Regions from separate parts of the Halobacillus sp. Cin3 genome, predicted to be linked through region 2. Evidence: riboswitches for the same ligand, from Rfam matches in the RefSeq annotation. Region 2 holds a riboswitch; each other region holds the start of a gene.
What was found. Region 2 has a riboswitch for S-adenosylmethionine ahead of QMA39_RS05615 (homocysteine S-methyltransferase family protein). Riboswitches for the same ligand answer to the same signal wherever they lie in the genome.

Region 1 (6,766 bases), on a different contig from region 2:
AGTCATTCTCATTTCAAGGATGAAAAACTGAAGCGGGAGCTGAATGAACATATGGCGAAGTCGGATCCGGAAGCATGGCATGCCTTTTATGACCGGGCACTTCATTATGACTGCAGCCACCGGCTGGAGAACTTACGCCAGCCGCTGCTTCTCGTTTATGGAAGCAAGGAGTTCTGGATCAGTGAACACAGTCATTTTTATCAGGCGTGTCCGCAGGCGAAGATGGTCGTCATCGAGGACGCCTATCATCAGACACCTGCGACTCACTATGACCGCTTCAATGAAGCCGCATCTCAATTCATAGACGCATTATAAAAGCAGAGGCTGTGCCTCTGCTTTCAGCTTGCTGGAAAGATATTTTTTCATCTCGTGGTCATGCTCCTGTAGCGTGTAGGTGGTCACGTTCCGCTTATCGGTGGGTGCTTGCCGCGGGCACGGCCTCAGCTAACTTGGTCAAAAAAAACCATTTGACCAAGTGGATCTTCGGCTCGCGCTGTTCCCGCAGGCGTCACCACCGAACGCTCCTCGTGCCGATGCCTGTGGAAAGACAGCTTTATCCTATGATAAAAGAGAACGTTGAGCATAGCTCCTTCGCGGTTTCAAAAGAACAGTACAAGCTGCGTTTCTGCCGCCTGTGTGGGAAAAATCCTATCCATGACCAAGTATTGATGACCACTCCTTTGGAGTCACTAGAAAAAGGTTTCTCTACAAGCTGAAAGATATTTTTTCATCCCGGGGTCATGCTCCTGTAGCGTGTAGGTGGTCACGTTCCGCTTATCGGTGGGTGCTTGCCGCGGGCACGGCCTCAGCTGACTTGGTCAAAAAAACCATTTGACCAAGTGGATCTTCGGCTCGCGCTGTTCCCGCAGGCGTCACCACCGAACGCTCCACGCGACCTCTTTCATAATGTCAATCATGGGAACAAAGTACGTTCTCCTATGGACGTTTGTGCGCAAAGAGAATGTTCAGAGTTCCTGGATACATATAAAAACCCGAAGGTAAAGCTGTGCCTCTGCTTTCTTATTGGGGTTTTAAATCAAAGGTCGTGTCGACTTCTTTTCCATACACCATCTGGTTGACGGTAACAGTGAGCGTCGAGGCTTCCTGGAAGTTGTGGGTTGGGAAAGATATTGTGGCCATCCCATCTGTGCCTGCATAATCGGCCTGGACTTCCTGGCCGTTATCTCCCAGAACAGAAACGGAAGAAGAAGGTTCTTCCTGCCCTTTTCCTGATGCAGGAAGGGGATGAAATGATTCTCCGACCAGCTTTTCGTTTTGGTGGTAGTCGTGCGGGCTGTAGCTCAATTCCAAGCTCATGTGCTGGTCACTTGTTGTTTCCACGCTGTCCAGGTAAATATCCGTTTGGCGCGCTTCTCCGATTTTTTCGCTGATCCGTGTAGAAGTAGACGCGTTCAAGTCCATACGGTCTATATCTACAGTAAACGAATAAGAGGCATCTTCCTTAAGGTGGATATCTTCTACAACAAGCGTAAGCTCTTCAGGAATCTCTTCTAATGGTTGAAACCGCCCTTCATAAGTGCCGGCGTTCTCTTCCTGATCATAACCGAGAAATACCGGGATCTTCTCGCCTGTGTCCATCTTAAAATAGGAATTCATCGTATGATTGAACACATCATCTTCATCTTCAATGGCCATTCTCACTTTTCCATAGGATGCTCGGATCTGGACTTCTTCGGGTTCAATGGCAAGACCATCTTTTTCGTAGGTCCCGGTGGTGGTGAATGTTTTCAAGATATTCGCTTCCTCATTGTTTACATAAGAAACAGGTGCGGCTTCTGTTTCATAGGTCTCCCCGTCAATTTGAAACGTCAGGGATGTCGGAACAGTCCGGTTAACCTCTTCAACTTTCGTCTCAAAATCATTGAGTTCCCAAGGGTCATTGACCGGAGGGGTGGAGACTGCCCCATACAGGCGGTTTTCGTAGATCACAGCTTCCTGGTTACCGACCCCTTCCTGCCTGAGGTCCAATGTCTGGGCACCATTATCCTCTGTTGCTTCTATATGGATGGAATGCAGCGACGGCATATTCCCGATCCCCTCCGTTTCCTCCGTCTCAGAAACGAGGGCAGATAAATCGATACGGTACAAGAAGTGGATGAATTGTTCCCCATGCCATACTTCGTAAATCTGAGCTCTGCCGTCACGACCCGGCAGCGAAGCCGAAGTTTCAGTTGTTGTGGTCAGCCCTTCTTCCCGTGCAAGGGCCAGGCCGGGGATGCGCCCCTCAAAGAACTCATTCAGAAGCTCCTCGGACTCGACTTCGTTCCAGCTGCCTGGCACGTTCTCCATATCGACCGGTTTTGCTTTCCTATGTAAGGAGCTGTCTTCTTTGTGAACCAATTTGACGGAGTCCTGGGAGTCAGTATAGACGTATGTCCCTCCGGCAAAGAGGATCAGAACAGCACCAATGATGATCCATTTTTTTGTGTTTTCCCGCATGATGGTTTCATCCTTTCCTCCTACGTGTCACGCTCCCTTCCATACTAACAGAATTTTCTATATTTTTGAGAGATCAAAAAAAACCCGCGGATCAACGCAGGTTATTTCTCTTCATCGGAATAATGGTGGAGAAGGGAATCTCCTTCCGAATGGTTGTGGTCTTCCTGTAAAGCTTCCGGGGGTTCATGGGAAAATGCCTGATTAAATTTTGCTGAACGGTTGAAGGCTTCTGCTGCCTCATTCGATTGTTCGACACGCCCGCGTCGGGTTTTCTTTTCATTTTCACTCATCGTCCCACCTCCTTTTGTTTAAGATTTCCTCCTTGCTGTAAAATTAAACTTCTGGATATCATAGATAGTAATTACAGGGAAATCCGTACATAGGGAGAGGGGATTCAAAGATGGAGGAATTGCTGGATATTTTTAATGAAAAGGAAGAAAAAACGGGTGTCAAGGCACGAGGGGACGTTCATAGAGATGGAGACTGGCACGAAACGTTTCACTGCTGGTTTGTAAAGAAAATCGATTCAAAATGGCATGTCCTGCTTCAAAAAAGAGCCTTTGATAAAGAAGATTATCCCGGATTGTATGATATAACGGCAGCCGGACACCTCGAAGCAGGAGAGGGATTGATCGAGGGAGGACTGCGCGAAATCCAGGAAGAATTGGGGCTGTCCCTGGAACGTTCTGCTTTAACACCAGCCGGATATGTAAAGGAGGAATTGATTGGGAAAGACAAGGTGGACCGGGAAATCTGCCGGTTGTTTTTCTATCATTGGCCTGGTGGGGATCTACCGGTCGGAGTTGAAGTGGCTGACGTACTTGCCATCCCTCTGGACCAGTTGTCCTCCTTGATGACCGGAGACAGGGAAATGGCTGTAGGTGTTTCGATTTGCACCGGAGAAAAAGAAAGGATGAAGGTGGAATCATTTGTTCCTCATACCCCTGCCTATCAAAGTCACTTGCTGAAGGCTTTGTCTGAATATGTCGAAAAACTTTGACAATAACACCTCTCCATCGATATAATTTTTGATTAAGTGATCAGAAAGGAGTCGACGAATGACACATCCAAGCTTTGAAACAAAAATTGTCCACCATAAACAGGATCAATCACAGGTGCATAACAGCAAGACGACACCGATTTATCAGACATCCGCCTTTACGTTCAAGGACCTCGACCATCTGGAAAGTTACTATGAAGGGGAGAGTCCATACTTATATACAAGAGAAAAAAATCCGAATACCGATGAACTTGCGGGAACGGTTGCTGAGCTCGAAGGTGCCCCATCTGGAGTCGCTTCCTCCTCGGGAATGTCAGCCATCCTTGCAGGAATTCTGGCGGCTGTTGAACCCGGAGGCCATATTGTAGCTGCAGAAGATGTGTATGGAGGTACGCACAAACTCCTGACTAAAGAACTGCCCTCCTTCGGAATCGACGTCACCATGGTATCCTTTAACGATTTGGACGAGGTGGAGAAATTCATCCAGCCTCATACACATCTGCTTTATACAGAATCGATTTCCAACCCGTTCCTACGCGTGGAAGACTTGAAGGGTCTAAGCAGTCTCGCTCAAAAACACGGCTTAAAGACGATGGTGGATAACACTTTCGCCACCCCCTATCTTGTCCAGCCCTATGAGTATGGAGTGGACCTTGTTGTGCACAGTGCTACGAAATACATAGGTGGTCATAGTGATGTCACGTGCGGTGTTCTGGTCGGTTCGGAAGCACTGATTTCCAAAGCATCCCAGAAAATCGTGACCCTCGGTGCGAATTTAAGTCCATTTGAAGCATGGTTGACCCAGAGAGGGGCCAAAACACTTGCCCTCCGGATGAAACAGCAGTCTGCGAATGCAAAGAGTGTCGCAGAGGCTCTTCGGGAGCATAATGGGGTCAAAAAGGTGTTTTATCCTGAATACGTATCTGAACGTGGCCATGGAGCGATTGTTACCATCGAGCTCAATGAGAGCGTGGATGTGGAAGCCTTTTTCAAATCTCTTGGATGGATCAAAATTGCGCCGACACTCGCTGGTGTCCAGACGACCGTGTCGTACCCTGTCCGTACGTCACACAGGGCTCTGTCAGAATCAGAACGCGAAAAAATCGGAGTGAACGATTACGTCATCCGCTTATCTATCGGAATTGAGAGCGGTGAAGATATCATTCATCAGCTGAAAAGCACTATCGACACTTCAATAAAATAAAAATTCAGAATGTTATTGACATTAATGCAGACGGTCAGCTATAATTCTCATCATAATCAAAATTAAATAACTAGTACTCTTATTAAGAGCGGCTGAGGGAATAGGCCCTGTGAAGCCCGGCAACCTTCAAACATCGGTTTGAAAAGGTGCCAAGTCCTACAGATCATGGATCTGGTAGATAAGAGGAGGATATCAGCACGTTCAGCCCTCTTCTTATATGGAAGAGGGCTTTTTGCATGAATAAAGATGCTCAAAGGACTACTTGATTTTAAAACTGATTAAAATGATGTGAATAATAAACTTTAGGAGGACATACAATGACCAACTCTTTTGAAGGATACGATATTGATACCATCTCTCTGCACGGAGGACAGTCACCGGATCCTACGACAGGTTCACGGGCCGTTCCGATTTACCAGACCACATCCTATGTGTTTCATGATACCGATCACGCCCAGAGTCTATTTGCCCTCGATGAACCGGGGAATATTTACTCCCGACTCGGTAATCCGACGGTGGACGTATTTGAAAAACGTATGGCTCTTCTGGAAGGCGGAGTAGCCTCGGTAGCGACGGCTTCAGGCATGTCCGCCATTGCCCTGGCCATTTTGAATGTAGCTGGTGCGGGGGATGAAGTCGTGGCAGCATCCAATTTATACGGCGGAACTTATAATTTATTCGCCAACACTTTACCGCGATATGGCATTAACGTTCATTTTGTTGACCCGGTCGATCCGGAAAATTTCAGACAGGCCATCAATGAGAATACGAAGGCCGTCTTCGCTGAGACCATCGGTAATCCGAGTCTTCACGTGCTTGATTTTGAGAAGGTGTCCGCCATTGCCCATGAGCATCAGATTCCATTGATCGTCGATAACACGTTTGCCACACCTTACACGTGCCGTCCGATTGAACACGGAGCTGACATTGTCGTCCACTCGGCTACGAAATGGATTGGGGGGCATGGAACAGCTATCGGAGGTGTAGTCGTAGACGGCGGGCAGTTTGACTGGGGGAATGGGAAATTCCCTGTTTTTACAGAGCCGGATCCGAGCTACAACGGCATTGTTTATACAGCCGATTTCGGCACGCTCGCCTACATTACAAAACTCAGAGTCCAGCTGCTTCGTGACTTTGGCTCCTGCCTCAGCCCGCAGAACGCTTTCCTTCTGCTGCAGGGACTTGAAACTCTTCACCTTCGTGTTGAACGTCATTCAGATAATGCCCGGGAAGTGGCTGAATACTTGGCGGAGCACCCTGATGTGGAATGGGTTTCCTATCCAGGCTTGAGAAACCATCCGGCCCATGAACTGGCCAATCAATATTTAGAGGGCGGCTACGGTTCCATTGTCGTATTTGGAATCAAAGGAGGCAGAGAGGCTGGGAGTCAGGTGATCAACAACATCTCGTTGTGGTCCCATGTCGCCAATGTCGGCGATGCGAAATCTCTGATCATCCACCCGGCGTCCACGACCCACCAGCAGCTTTCCGTCGAAGAGCTTGCGGCGAGTGGGGTGACGGAAGAGCTGATTCGTCTTTCCATCGGACTCGAATCCAGTAAGGATTTAATCAATGACCTTGATCGGGCCATTGCCAAGGCAACAGGCAATGATTCCGGAAAGCGGGCAATTACTGAGAATGATGAAGGTGTCATTAAATGGGCACTCAGCTCTGCGAAGATCACCGAAGAAGGAGAAACACGCCCGAAACGACTGGCTGTCGTCGGCCTCAGTGGAAAGCCTTCCCGTCCGAGTCACCGTCTCGCAAGAAAAATGCAGCGGCTCGGGTATCAGATCGTCCCGGTGAACCCTCGGGAGGAAGAGGTGCTTGGCGAGAAAGCTTACCCGGATTTGAGATCGATCCCATTCAGCATCGACGTCGTCCAAGTGTTCCGGAGCCCTGAGGCCGCCATTGAGATTGCCCGGGAGGCAGCGGACATTCAGCCCGGTGTGTTCTGGCTCCAGGAAGGTGTCATTTCTCCAAAAGCAGCGGAAATCGCCAGTGAAGCAGGTCTGGAAGTTGTCCATAACCGTTGTACCTACAAAGAAGCACAGCGGCTGCGCGGAAGCATAGATACGTACGCATGCGAAATTTAAACAAGG
Region 2 (6,766 bases):
CCGAATGAGATTTTTACATCAAATCCTCTTTATGCGAAACAGTATCATAAACGCTTCAAACTCGGTGGATACAAAATGTTTTTGGACGGGTCTCCCCAGGGAAAAACAGCCTGGCTTACGGAACCATATGAAGGAGAGGAAACGTATAGAGGCAGTGCCTGGTACAGTGATGAGCAGGTGAAGCAGTTTACAAAACAGGCGGTGCAAGACAATGTCCAATTGTTAACCCACTGTAATGGAGATGCAGCAGCCGATCAATTGCTGAGAAGCTATAAAGCCTCTCTGGCAGAAACAGAACAACCTGAAACAAAAGCAAGGAGACCTGTTATGATCCACTGTCAGACCGTTCGTGACGATCAATTGGATGTAATGAAAGAAATCGGGATGATTCCCTCTATGTTTGTTGATCATACGTATTACTGGGGAGATGTCCACTTGAGAAACCTCGGGGAAGAGCGGGGAAACCGGATCAGTCCGGCTAAATCAGCCATAGATAAAGGTCTTCCTGTCAATTTTCACCAGGATGCCCCCGTCATTAAGCCGGATATGCTTCACACCATTTGGAGTGCGGTGAATCGAAAAACGAGGTCAGGTGTAACGATAGGGGTGGACCAACGCGTTTCTGTAAGGGAAGCTCTTCAAGCCGTTACGATTCATGCCGCCTATCAATATGGAGAAGAAGAGACAAAAGGAAGCCTTCAGGCAGGGAAGCTAGCTGATTTGGTCATCCTTGATCAGAGCCCGTTCCAAGTAGACCCCATTCAGATCAAGGAAATACAGATTGTAGAAACAATTAAGGAAGGACGCACCTTATACAAGAGGGAAGAAAAGTAAGGGAATCCATATGCTTTGTGAGCCTTGCCGTTTTCGTTTGAATAAAGCCGCCTGTCCAGGTGGGAAAGGCGTCAGGCTGTTATCCAGCTAGAGTTCTCCGCATGTCGTGTTGAGGGGACACGTTCCGCTTATCGGTGGATGCTTGCCGCGGGCACGGCGGCCTCACCTGACTTGGTCAAGAAAACCATTGGACCAAGTGGATCTTTGGCTCGCGCTGTTCCCACAGGCGTCACCACCGAACGCTCCTCGTGCCGACGTTAGAATATAGAGGAGAGAGATTGTGCACTAAGCAGGTTCGCAGATTCAAAAGAACGGCATGGGCTGCGCTATGGCCGCTTGCGTGGAAAAGAAAAAGAGAAAGAACAGGCGCTGATGACGGCTGGCTGCCGGAATATGACAAAGACTCTTCTCCATCCAGCAAAGGTGAGCTGGGTGAAGGAGAGTCTTTTTCGATGTTAAAGAACGCCCAAGGAGCGGTGCCCCTTCCACTCCTGCGGAAGAACGAGTGGTCCGAGATCGCCGAGCGTGGGTTTTGCGAGGAAGCTCGGGCGCTCGTCCGCTCGTCCGCGGAAAGGGAAGGGGCTTTCGCTCCTGGCGGCAAGAAAGAAAAAAGCTTGTAAAGAAACAGAGGTTTCTCTACAAGCTGCCGCCTGTCCAAGTAGAACAGGCGGTTTTTTTGCTTAAGCTTTCGTTTTATAAGATGTCATGTGATCCTGAAGGGTGTCATCACTGCCGAATAAGAAATGTTTCTTCATATCCGGAGAGTACGTAGAGTTTACTGCTGTACGTCCGACGGTTTCGGCTACTTCGCGAAGCATAGCCGGAGACGCTCCACAGCAGAGCCCCAGGTAGTTCACACCGATACTATGGGCTTCCTTAGCCCATTCCGCCAATTCATAGCGGTTCGTGTAGAGTGGGTCAAGTGATGTTGGGAACGTTGTTTCCGTTGGAAGGGTGCAGGCACAGCCACCGTCCGGCAGGTTGAAGAAAGTAGGGTGCTCCTCCGTTGTCCGGTAAGGGATTGGAAGGGCCCCTACATAACCGTCCACGGTGCTGCGGATTTTCTCTACGTACGGCTGCATCGTTGCCGGACCGCGGAAACAGTTCATACCTACAACAAGCGCCCCTTTTTCTTCCAGCAAACGGCAGGCTTCTTCAACTTCATAACCGTCCCGCAGAACATTTTCACCCATAAGACCGAAGGTGATGACAGCAGGGAGGTCCTGCTTTTGAATTTCTTCAAGAGCAATAAGAGCTTCTTCATAGTAGTAGAAGGTTTCACCGTTAACAAAATCTACACCTTCCTCTTTACACCATCCGATCATCTCTGCGAACATGCTCCTTGTTTTCTCAACAGATTCAGGATCATCCGGATTGAACAGGTTGGTATTGGAAACGTTCCCAGCGACAAGAGCTTCTTCCTCTGGATGCTCTTGAGCCACCTCTTTAGCCAGACGAACCGCCTGGCGGTTCAGCGGTTCTAAAAGATCCTCTTTGCCAATGATCCTCATTTTTTCACGGTGACCATTGTAGGTGAAAGCTAAAACAACGTCGGAGCCAGCAAGCATATAGTCGCGATAGGTCTGTTTGAGTGCCTCTGGGTTATCCAGCGCTACTTCCGGTACGAAGGATCCAGCTTGTAAATAGCCGCGTCGCTCCAGTTCAAACAAGTAACCTTCTCCACAAATGACGGGTCCATCTTGTAACCTCTGCTCTAATGATCGTTTCATTTCACAACAACCTCTCCATTTAGTATTGATCAAATATATTAGAAAGCTCATCCTTCTACAGGAATATGCTGACTCGCAGTTTATGAGGGAGATCTTTTCAACAGAAGAGGTGGTGTATATTTCCATTAAAAAAAGACCTCCTTTGATAAGGGGGCCTTCTATTTATCTAAGACTCCTTATCTTCAAGGCAGTAAGACTGCCTTCTGGATTTAGCACCGTGCCAATGGCTGGTTGCTGAGGTATCAAAGGGCCAGTCCCTACACCTCTCTGGATAAGTTCGTATGTAGTTTTTAAAGCAGCTGATCCGTTTGATCAACGTTTATCCTTTCGCTTGCGTTTTACAATACAGGAAAATATAGTGAGAATCAATAGAATTTTCGGAAAAAATCTACCGGTATTAAAAAATCGTGAAGAAGAAGGCTGCGCCGTTTCGACGATGATGGGAAAATGACCATAGACTTATAGATGGATGGATATTCTTCATTATGAAACTTTTTACAAGCCAATTCGTAGTCGATGAAAGAAGTTTCTAATGGAATAGTAAATAGGCAAGGGCTCCATTTTAACCGGAATGGTTTTTCGTCTTAAGGATTGAGTTAGGAAGTGAGTAATGAGTGGAGATTAGTAGAATGAACGTTTACGTTTATGCTTTATGAACCTTGGCAGACTGGGGAATTGACTGTGTAACCGCTGGGTTGAGCTCAGGGGCAGTGATTTAAGAGAAGACGGGAGGGATGAGGCGTACACCTGATATAACGACGGATGAGATCTCCTTTATCCTCCACTTAAGCATTTAGACATTTGCTCAGAAAGAACCTTGGAAGGATGGTATAAGGATTTCGACACAGGTGTTACAAATTAATGGTAACTTTGGAGAAATAGATTCAATTGAAGTGATGAAAGTGAATTCTCAAGGTGGGATAGGAGGGGAGCATGACAAAGCATTCCAAGCCACTCGCTTATTAGCTGAACTGGAGCCACTGATGCATCAGGACGAATGAAAGGATTTCATAATACATCACACGAAAAAAAGGGAGCACTATAAAAGTGTCTCCCTTTTCTTCGTTCAATGACAAGGGTCGATCCATTCGTTTACTCCGCCGTCTTGTTAACCTTTGTGATCTGCATAGGCTCCTCCTGCAGTGGAAGTCCTTTTTCGACACTTCCTACATCACATAGAGGAATGAAACTGGTTGTCCCAGGTACAAGGAGATCATCAATTTCAAGAACATAGTCTTCCAGTCCTCGATACCTGCCGACAAAAATCCCTGCTCCTTCTTCTACGAAAAAAGTGATTCCTATCGTATCTCCGCAGCGGAAACGGCTGGAGATGACATTAGCTAGTCCAGTAACACAGCAGCTGCATGTGATCACATCCACATCGGAATGACAATCCTTTTTACACGGTTTATGGTTCATACTATACACCTCCTAAACATCAAGATAGTTCATTCTATGACAGGATATGAACTATGGTATAGATGTATATCACAGTCTCTAAAAAGATAGAGAAGAAGATGGATCTTCTATTATTTTTACTATGGCAAGTGGAATTGCGATAGCCCGAGTTATACATGTAGGTGAAGCATGCCCCATTAGATTATGAAACGTAAACTTCGTTCTTTGCGGGAGGTAACCAAGATCGAGGTTTATTTCGTTTTCTATTCGGCTCAGGTTCCGGACAGAGGATGGCTTCCATGGCGGGGATAGGTTGGGATCTATGATAGGAGAGATAGGAAAGAAAGACTATTCAAGGGAAATAATTGAAAAGTCTTTCTTTTTATATAAGTGTTTAAAACTCATTTTTCAGCGGGAATCGGGGGAAAAGGTTATTCATGAAATGGATTGAAGTCAAAATAACAGCGGGGTGAAGGGATAATGAGTCCGGAACAAATAGGTTTTGCGCTATTATACATTGGTGTATTTCTTATCATCGGGAAGATTATCAGAGTAAAAGTGAAAATATTTCAGGATCTCTTTTTGCCGGCATCAATTATCGGCGGCTTTATTGCTTTATTATTAGGGCCGCAGGTGCTTGGTAAAATTGCATCTCTATTTGTATCAGAAGGGCATTTCTTAACGAACGGGATTATGACAGATACGATTATCCAGGTTTGGTCAGCCCTTCCAGGGTTAATGATTAACGTAGTTTTTGCTTCTCTCTTCTTGGGAGCGGCTATGCCTAAATTGAAAGATGTCTGGACATACGGCGGCCCACAGCTTGCTTTCGGCTGGGCCGTAGGGTGGGGACAGTATGTAATCGGCTTGTTAGTGGTACTGCTGATTCTTACACCGTTTTTCGATATTCCAGCGATGGCCGGTGCTCTTATTGAAGTGGCTTTTGAAGGAGGACACGGTACAGCTGCGGGAATGGCAAGTACATTCGAAGAGCTTGGTTTTTCAGAAGCCTTCGATTTAGCGATCGGCCTGGCCACCGTGGGTGTTTTATCAGGTGTCATCTTCGGTATTATTCTGATTAACTGGGCGGTCCGGAACAACAAGACCGAGGTCATCAAAGATGCTCATGGATTTTCTGAACTGCGGAAGAGTGGGATCATGGAATATCAGAATCGTGAACCTGCCGGGAAAATGACGCTCCGCCCTGAATCCATCGAGCCGTTATCCTTCCACCTCTCCATCATTATGGTCGCCATTCTGATCGGCTGGGGTATTTTACAGGGACTGATCGGACTTGAAAGCATTACGATTGCCAATTGGACAGGATCGAGCTTCATGACATACATTCCATTGTTTCCGGTTGCTATGTTCGGCGGCATTATCATTCAGATTTTCTTTAACAAAAATGATAAGTACAACTTGATTGATCGGAGAATGGTGAACCGCATCCAGGGGCTGGCTCTCGACTTGTTAATTATCTCAGCCATCGCAACGGTTTCCCTGGAAGTGATCGGAGACTATCTTGTGCCTTTCTTAATTTTGGCTGTGGCCGGGATTTCATGGAACCTCTTCAGCTTTATTTTCCTTGCTCCCAAGATCATTCCAAATTACTGGTTTGAACGTGGAATCGGAGATTTTGGTCAATCCATGGGTGTGACGGCAACGGGCCTTCTATTGATGCGTATCGTCGATCCGGACAACGAGTCCCCGGCATTTGAAGCTTTCGGCTATAAGCAGCTCGTTTATGAACCATTTTTAGGAGGTGGCCTCGTCACCGCACTTTCTGTCCCATTCATTGCCGGGGTCGGTCCGTGGGCAGGACTTATTCTCTCTTTATGCATGACGGCCCTGGGTATATTGGTCGGCATTTTCCATTTTGGGAAACAAAAGAACCAAGAGTAGACAAGGAAGCTGCTTAAACGCAGCTTCTTTTTTTCGTCGACAACGTTTGATACGTTCTAAAATAAGGAATCATTTACTAAATTTTGAAACTGGATGCCCCTGGTGTTCGTAGAGTCAGGAAAGAAGGAGAGGTGGAGGTTGTTTCATGATCAAAAAGGTTTCCATTGTCTTTGCTGTTCTTTTTTTTACTGCAGGATGCACATCTTCACAGTCTTCTTTGGACCATGAAGAAAATAACACAACGAAAGATGATGTATCGAAAGTGCTCACGCAGCTGTTCACAGGACCGGGAGAAGAGGTTAAGGAGTTGTATGAAGAAGGCAGTTATGAAAAGGTTCATGCCTATTATACGGAGCAGTTCGCACCCTATTTAACGGAGGATTATATGGATCAGGCGATGCAGACGAATCTGCTTACAAGGTATCACCAACAAGCGTACAGCAGCGAAGTGAAGATGGGAGTGGAAAATAAAGACATCCAGCAAAGCGACGTTGAAACAGGTTATATTTTTGATTACCAGGTGAATGTAGATAATGGCGAAACGGCTGATGTTCGTGGGAGAGTAAACACAAATGAAGATGGGGAAATCACTCGGATCTATTTTACGGAGGGCCAGGCATTGAGTCATGCTCTTGATACCGTAGAAAAAACATCGGAAGGATTATATGAGTATGACCATTCAAGTCTGGAGACCCGTTCTTCTGATGAATCGTTTCAGCCCCAATTCCCTCGAGTGATGCCTTATGAGGTGGATGGTGTCGAAATAAAAGCTGGAACGAAGGAAGATAAAGATACTCTTTTAACGTTTATTTTTCATGGTGAGTCAGGAGAATCCATGACATTGACCACGATGAAAGAGGGAGGCCTTTCATTGGAGGGCATGGAAACGGAAGAGGTTGCGG
Region 3 (6,766 bases), on a different contig from region 2:
TAAACGGAAAATAACTGTCCTCCACATTACGGGCGAGATCCTCATCCATTTTGTTCCCCAGCGCATAGGAAACCAGGCAGAAAATGCCCAAGGTGGAGCCGGTACAGGCGGAAAATTCATACCATTTCAATTCCGGCCAGTCGGTCTGGTGATGTTCGAACCACTGCTGTAGTCTCGGAATCCTTTCCTCTTCGATCACGTGCTTATGTACCTGAAGGTCGCAGTACAAACGCCCAAGCTTCAGTGCCCGCCCATGGACAATCTGATAATTATCAGCCTGACCCAGCACATCCTGACAGGTTTTCACAAGCTCATGAAGATACCCGCCGTCATCCTTCTCTTCCCTGTATTTATAATAGTCACGGCACGGATTTCCCGGGGTTAATGCATCAGCCATCGACAAGTGGAGCCTTTCAAAATCATCAGGATCCATGGAGGTGCTCCGGTCACATAAATTATCGAGATAATCACTGATCGTCTGGTAAGCGACAATAAAACGGACAGCAAGATCCGGGCGGTCACCGGAAAGCACGGAATAAATCGCCCCACCTTCGCAATGAAAGGTCTTATCCTTGATACTGGCCTCGGCCTGTGCTCTTAATTCTTCATTAGGGATGCGGGAGGCAGCATCTTTCCAATAGGCTAGTTCTTTATGTACTCGCGGAAACACATTCCGATACACTTCATAAAGCAGATGGACAGCATTGCTTGGAACGGACTCCTTCAAGGGTGGACACTCCTAACGTTCATTTATTATGTTGCTCAAAAAAGACTGTGTATAGTGATAGACCTGGTCATTTTCCGGCTCATTGAAAATTTCATGATAAAGGCCCGGCCACAGCTTATAACTTTTTTCACTGGTATCAACATGATTGAACCATTCTTTCGTGCGTGCCGGATCCACTAAAAGGTCTTCCTCTGCCTGCATCACTAAGAGAGGAACATCAGGAAAACGATTGACTTGTTGAAACGCCCGGCTTCCCGCCTTTTGAAACTCACGGTACCACCGCACCGATACTTTATCAATGACAAGAGGATCCTGACGGAATTCTTCAACCTTGATTTGGTTTCTAGTTACATTTTCGGGATTCTGTCCCGCTTTCATACGCAGCGAAGGTGTAAAAACATTCATTAGATATGATAAAGCTTCCAGCGGCCGGGCCGTTTTATTCCGGATCTGTACAGCTGGAGAAGACAAAATCACACCATCCAGCTGGGGCTGCTTTTCCTCCATAAAACGAATCACAGCCAGTCCACCCATGCTGTGGCCGAGAAGGAATATCTTTTTATCCGGATCCGCCTGCTCATACCAGCTTTGAATGGTTTCAACGTAATCACCAAACGAACGAATATGACCTTTCTTCCCATCGGACAACCCCTGTCCCGGCAGGTCTCCATAAATCACTGAAAAACCGTCCTGACGGAAACGATCGGCAAGTTCCTTATACCTTCCCTTATGCTCAAAAGCGCCATGGACGAGAATGATCGTTGCGCGATCACGGGTCGATTCCAGTTTTTCCACAGCCGATCCCTCTTTTCATTTGATATACTGATGTTATTCATATTATAAGGGGGCTTCGTATGATTTGCGAATATAAAGGGAAACAACCTCTCATCCACCCATCAGCTTTTACAGCAGAAGATGCCGTCATTACCGGGGATGTTGTCATAGAAGAGAACGCAAGCATCTGGTTTAAGACGGTCATCCGCGGCGATGTCTCATCGGTACATATCGGTAAAAACACAAATGTCCAGGATCTGAGTATGCTGCACCAAAGCCCTGACCAGCCTCTCATACTGGAAGACGGCGTTACGGTCGGGCATCAGGTTACCCTGCATTCTGCACACGTTAAACACGACGCTCTGATCGGTATGGGATCCATGATTCTTGATGGCGCTGTCATAGGGGAGCGGGCCTTTATCGGAGCAGGAAGCCTTGTTCCGCCCGGAAAAGAAATCCCTCCGGATACACTGGCCTTCGGGCGTCCGGCCAAGGTGATCCGTTCCTTAACAGAAGAGGATTACAAAGAAATGGACCGGATCCGGAAATCGTATGTCGCAAAAGGGCAGTACTATAAAAACCTTCGGGGCTGATAGACAAAAAAACATGTCATTCAGCAGGGGTGTCCACAAATCGCATTGATGTAGTCATCCAACGCTTTTCAGCTGGATGCCTGCATGAATAGAAGACAGGCGGAGGGAAATGGATACAATCTCTCAGGAAGAACAAGGGATGGCCGTATCGTAGATTGAAAGACCAATACGTACTCTACCTTTTGTACACTCGTGAAAATAGAAAAAGCTGCTTCCTCCAACAAGGAAACAGCTTTTTTTTATTGAAAACGACCACTGAGCTCTTCCGCTTTATCCGTACGTTCCCATGGAAACTCAACATCTGTCCGGCCAAAGTGGCCGTAGGCAGACGTATCACGGTAAATAGGCTTACGAAGATCGAGCATTTTAATGATTCCAGCAGGACGGAGATCAAACAAGTCACGCACAGCGTCCACCAGCTTTTCTTCCGACACTTTGCCGGACCCGCTGGTATTGATGGAAATGGAAACCGGCTGAGCCACCCCGATCGCATAGGCGAGCTGGACTTCCACCGTATCCGCAAGACCTGCGGCTACGATGTTTTTCGCAACATAACGAGCTGCGTATGCAGCGGAACGGTCCACTTTGGTCGCATCCTTCCCACTGAAGGCACCACCACCGTGACGCGCATATCCACCGTACGTATCTACGATGATCTTACGTCCTGTTAAACCGGCATCCCCTTGAGGACCGCCGATTACAAAACGCCCGGTCGGATTGATAAAGTATTTGGTTTCATCATCAATATAGCCTTCCGGTACAACCGGCCCGATCACCTGCTCTTTCAAATCCTTCTGGATCTGTTCGAGCGTGACCTCTTCAGCGTGCTGAGTCGAAATAACAATCGTATCCACGCGGACCGGATGATCATTTTCATCATATTCAATCGTTACCTGCGTCTTGCCATCAGGACGAAGATAATCGAGTGTTCCGTCTTTGCGGACATCAGAAAGACGCTTGGAGAGTTTGTGGGCAAGAGAAATAGGCAGCGGCATCAGTTCAGGTGTTTCATTGTTGGCAAACCCGAACATCAATCCCTGGTCACCAGCACCGATGGCTTCTATTTCATCATCGCTCATTTTCCCTTCACGGGATTCAAGCGCAACATCCACCCCACCCGCAATATCCGGGGACTGCTCATCAATAGCCGTCAAAACGGCACATGTATCTGCATCAAAGCCGTATTTTGCTCGTGTATATCCAATATCTTTAATCGTCTGGCGCACGATTGATGGAATATCAACATAGGTATTCGTACTGATTTCACCGGAAACCAGGACAAGTCCCGTAGTTACTGTTGTCTCACATGCCACCCTTGCATTCGGGTCGTTTTTTAAAATTTCATCTAAAATAGCATCAGAAATAGCGTCACAGATTTTGTCCGGATGACCTTCTGTCACGGATTCTGATGTGAATAACCGGCGGTTCGCTGGCATTCTAAAAACTCCTCCTTCTGTAAGTACAAAGTATTAGACGGAACTCTTTACCAGTATGTGTAGAAAAACATAAGTTCATTTCATGAGTGTCACCCTGGATCCGAAAACGTTTTCGTGCACGTTCTCAGTCAGAAATAATAAACAGGCGGCAAGGCCTGGTCATGGACATTTCCTTCATATAAAAAGAAAAAACCCTTCCTATACCGAGGAAAGGGGCTGCTTCCTTTCGCTCTTATCGTCCAAGGAGCTGACTCCTTGCTTCAGGTTAGCACCATGTCCCTGAGGACGGTTGCTGGGTTTCAAAGGGCCTGTCCCTCCACCAACTCTGGATAAGAGAGTTTCCGTTCTCAGCTATCGTATCGAAAAGCGTGTTTAATGTCAATTAGATTCATCGGGTTTCGAAAAACCCTTTCCATCCAAATTCATCCTGGATAAACGTTCTGATAAAACCATCATAGGATAATAACAGCCATGAAATAGGGCAGAATTGAAAACTTTCCCACAATCCACTGAATAGTATGGACGATTAAAATAAATGTGTTATACTAATCTCACATTATTAAACTGCAAAGGCGGGACGATGCATATGAGTACAATAAACCAACTGTCAGAACTTAATCTTCTACTTTCCCAGGACCATGTCCACCACCAATTATCTGTTCCACATTTAGTGGAAAAGATCTTATACCGCAATGAAGGTACACTCACGGAAAAAGGGGCTGTTCAGGCTACGACCGGTACCTATACGGGACGCTCACCAAAGGACAAATTCATTGTCCGCGACGACGTAACCGAAGATAAAGTTGAATGGGGTGCTGTGAACCAGCCTATTGACGATGATACGTTTGTGAAATTATACCATAAAGTGCTCGATTATTTGAAAGACCGCAGGGAGTTATTCGTCTTTAAAGGATTTGCAGGAGCGGATGAGCGCTACCGCCTTCCTATGCAGGTACTTACAGAATTCGCCTGGCACAATTTATTCGCCCGCCAAATGTTCATCCGGCCGGAGGCATCCGAATTGGAGGAGCATGACACAGAGTTCACTGTCATATCTGCTCCAACCTTCAAAGCAGATCCTGACGTGGATGGCACGAATTCCGAAGCGTTCATAATGGTTTCGTTTAAACACCGCGTTGTCCTCATCGGAGGAACAGAATACGCAGGGGAAATCAAGAAGTCCATCTTCTCCGTCATGAACTACCTGCTTCCGGAAAAGAACGTCCTTCCGATGCACTGTTCGGCCAACATCGGCAAAGAAGGCGACGTTGCTCTGTTCTTCGGTCTGTCAGGCACAGGAAAAACGACTCTGTCCGCTGATCCTCAGCGCCGCCTGATCGGGGACGATGAGCACGCCTGGTCCCCCTACGGTGTCTTTAACATTGAAGGAGGATGCTATGCCAAGTGCATCAACCTGTCCAAAGAAAAAGAACCGCAGATCTATGATGCCATTCATTTTGGATCCGTTTTGGAAAACGTCGTCCTTCAGCCGGATTCACACGCACCGGATTATGACGATACGAGCCTGACGGAAAATACACGGGCTGCCTACCCACTGGATCACATTGATAATACAGTGCAGCCAAGTATTGCCGGCCATCCAAATGCCATCATTTTCTTGACAGCCGATGCCACGGGAGTCCTCCCACCGATCAGCCGTTTAACAAAAGAACAGGCAATGTACCATTTTCTAAGCGGCTATACGAGTAAACTGGCTGGCACAGAGAGAGGGATTACCAAGCCGGAAGCTACTTTCTCCGCCTGCTTCGGTTCCCCTTTCCTTCCGCTTGCTCCATCAGCATATGCAGAGATGCTCGGAGAGAAAATAGACCAGTTCAATACGGACGTCTTCCTTGTCAATACAGGCTGGTCAGGGGGAGCCTACGGAGAAGGCGAGCGTATCAAACTGAGTTACACACGTTCCATGATCCATGCAGCTCTGGAAGGTGAACTGAGTTCTGCCGAAACTTATAAAGACCCTGTGTTCGGGCTTCACATCCCGACCCACTGCCCGGGAGTACCGGACGAAGTCTTATTTCCGAGAAAAACGTGGAACAATCCGGCCGCTTATGATGAGAGTGCCAAGGAACTTGCCGAGAAGTTTCATGCCAACTTCAAAAAGTTCACATACGCCAGTGATAAAATCAAGCAGGCCGGCCCGACCCACCACACAAACTAAATACAAAAAATCCGCCGTTATCCAACGGCGGATTTTTTCTGTTCAGCGGTGTTCCAGCCGCTTTAAACATTCCGGAAGAACCTCATCCTTCATCATGAAGCTGAACCGGTCGTTATTTTTCAAGTTTCCCGGCAGGTGCCGGAAAAGAACAGGGCCATGCGTTTCAAAATAATGATCCTGATCAGCCAGCTCAGATATTGTAGCAAAATAGACATTCTTGATGACAGTTCCGCCTTTTCCATCGACATGATACTGCCCAAGATAAGTCAGATCATCAATATCGGCTCCTGTTTCTTCTTTCACTTCTCTTACTGCTGCCTGTTCCGCCGTCTCCCCTTCTTCTACTTTCCCACCAGGGAATTCGAGCCCTCTGTCTTTGTGCCGGGTTAACAGCCACTGATCACGAAAGCGGCAGATGATCCACACATGTTTTGGCTCTTCAGAAAAAGGGTGATCCTCGAAGGATAACCGGACAGGATTTTGATAAAAATCATAAAAAGTTTTCATGTCTCTTCAACTGCCTTTAATCCTTGTTATACGTTCACTTTCCTGTTTAAATCGTACCATAAGCAGCCGCAAATACAAACCAGTCCCTCTCCACTTATAGGATTTCCGGTCCGTACCGACACAAAATCCCCCTATTATGTAGGAAAGAACCGCTTCAAAAGGGGAAGCGGCCCTTCTCTCAACTTTTCAATACGCCCATTTCCTCAATATGCTTCTTCGTCATTTCATCACCCAGATCATAGATCTGTTGGAAAGCCTTATGCATATCGGCATCGGTATCATCGTTATCCTGATCCTGATGGTAAGGCATAAATGGAATATGAGCCCTGTAAAAGGACCGGACGTCTGCATGAGCAATCTCATCAAACACTTCACGCAGAGCCGTCACTTCTTCAGGGGTGGCGTAGATAATAAAATCATCATTGTTGGCATCATGATTTATCGAAATCTCCCGCGTACCGATGTTAATGTAATACGGATCTCGTCCCATCTTCACCCTCCTTTCCCTTAGTGTGAACCATGAAGGCGAAGGTTATGAATCCATTTAGGA

Region 1: it holds a riboswitch for S-adenosylmethionine, as region 2 does, so the genes downstream of both, QMA39_RS17145 (PLP-dependent aspartate aminotransferase family protein) here and QMA39_RS05615 (homocysteine S-methyltransferase family protein) in region 2, are expected to answer to the same signal.
Region 3: it holds a riboswitch for S-adenosylmethionine, as region 2 does, so the genes downstream of both, metK (methionine adenosyltransferase) here and QMA39_RS05615 (homocysteine S-methyltransferase family protein) in region 2, are expected to answer to the same signal.

Annotation. Positions count from the first base shown of each region.
Region 1 is NZ_CAMZMV010000006.1:92,571-99,336, reverse strand. Features, by position in the region: gene QMA39_RS17170 (alpha/beta hydrolase) at 1-315, shown strand, start outside; gene QMA39_RS17165 (hypothetical protein) at 1,021-2,460, opposite strand; gene QMA39_RS17160 (hypothetical protein) at 2,562-2,750, opposite strand; gene QMA39_RS17155 (NUDIX domain-containing protein) at 2,861-3,460, shown strand; gene QMA39_RS17150 (PLP-dependent aspartate aminotransferase family protein) at 3,519-4,664, shown strand; SAM riboswitch class I at 4,741-4,849, shown strand; gene QMA39_RS17145 (PLP-dependent aspartate aminotransferase family protein) at 4,982-6,760, shown strand.
Region 2 is NZ_CAMZMV010000001.1:1,038,608-1,045,373, reverse strand. Features, by position in the region: gene QMA39_RS05625 (amidohydrolase) at 1-834, shown strand, start outside; partial or broken gene QMA39_RS05620 (IS5/IS1182 family transposase) at 1,129-1,293, shown strand; gene QMA39_RS05615 (homocysteine S-methyltransferase family protein) at 1,515-2,564, opposite strand; SAM riboswitch class I at 2,738-2,842, opposite strand; gene QMA39_RS05610 (hypothetical protein) at 3,413-3,565, shown strand; gene QMA39_RS05605 (hypothetical protein) at 3,657-3,983, opposite strand; gene QMA39_RS05600 (sodium/glutamate symporter) at 4,443-5,864, shown strand; gene QMA39_RS05595 (DUF4367 domain-containing protein) at 6,010-6,766, shown strand, end outside.
Region 3 is NZ_CAMZMV010000002.1:4,969-11,734, forward strand. Features, by position in the region: gene QMA39_RS08120 (tetraprenyl-beta-curcumene synthase family protein) at 1-727, opposite strand, end outside; gene QMA39_RS08125 (alpha/beta hydrolase) at 740-1,522, opposite strand; gene QMA39_RS08130 (gamma carbonic anhydrase family protein) at 1,582-2,094, shown strand; gene metK (methionine adenosyltransferase) at 2,334-3,530, opposite strand; SAM riboswitch class I at 3,760-3,866, opposite strand; gene pckA (phosphoenolpyruvate carboxykinase (ATP)) at 4,117-5,709, shown strand; gene ytkD (RNA deprotection pyrophosphohydrolase) at 5,752-6,216, opposite strand; gene QMA39_RS08150 (hypothetical protein) at 6,395-6,706, opposite strand; gene menC (o-succinylbenzoate synthase) at 6,761-6,766, opposite strand, start outside.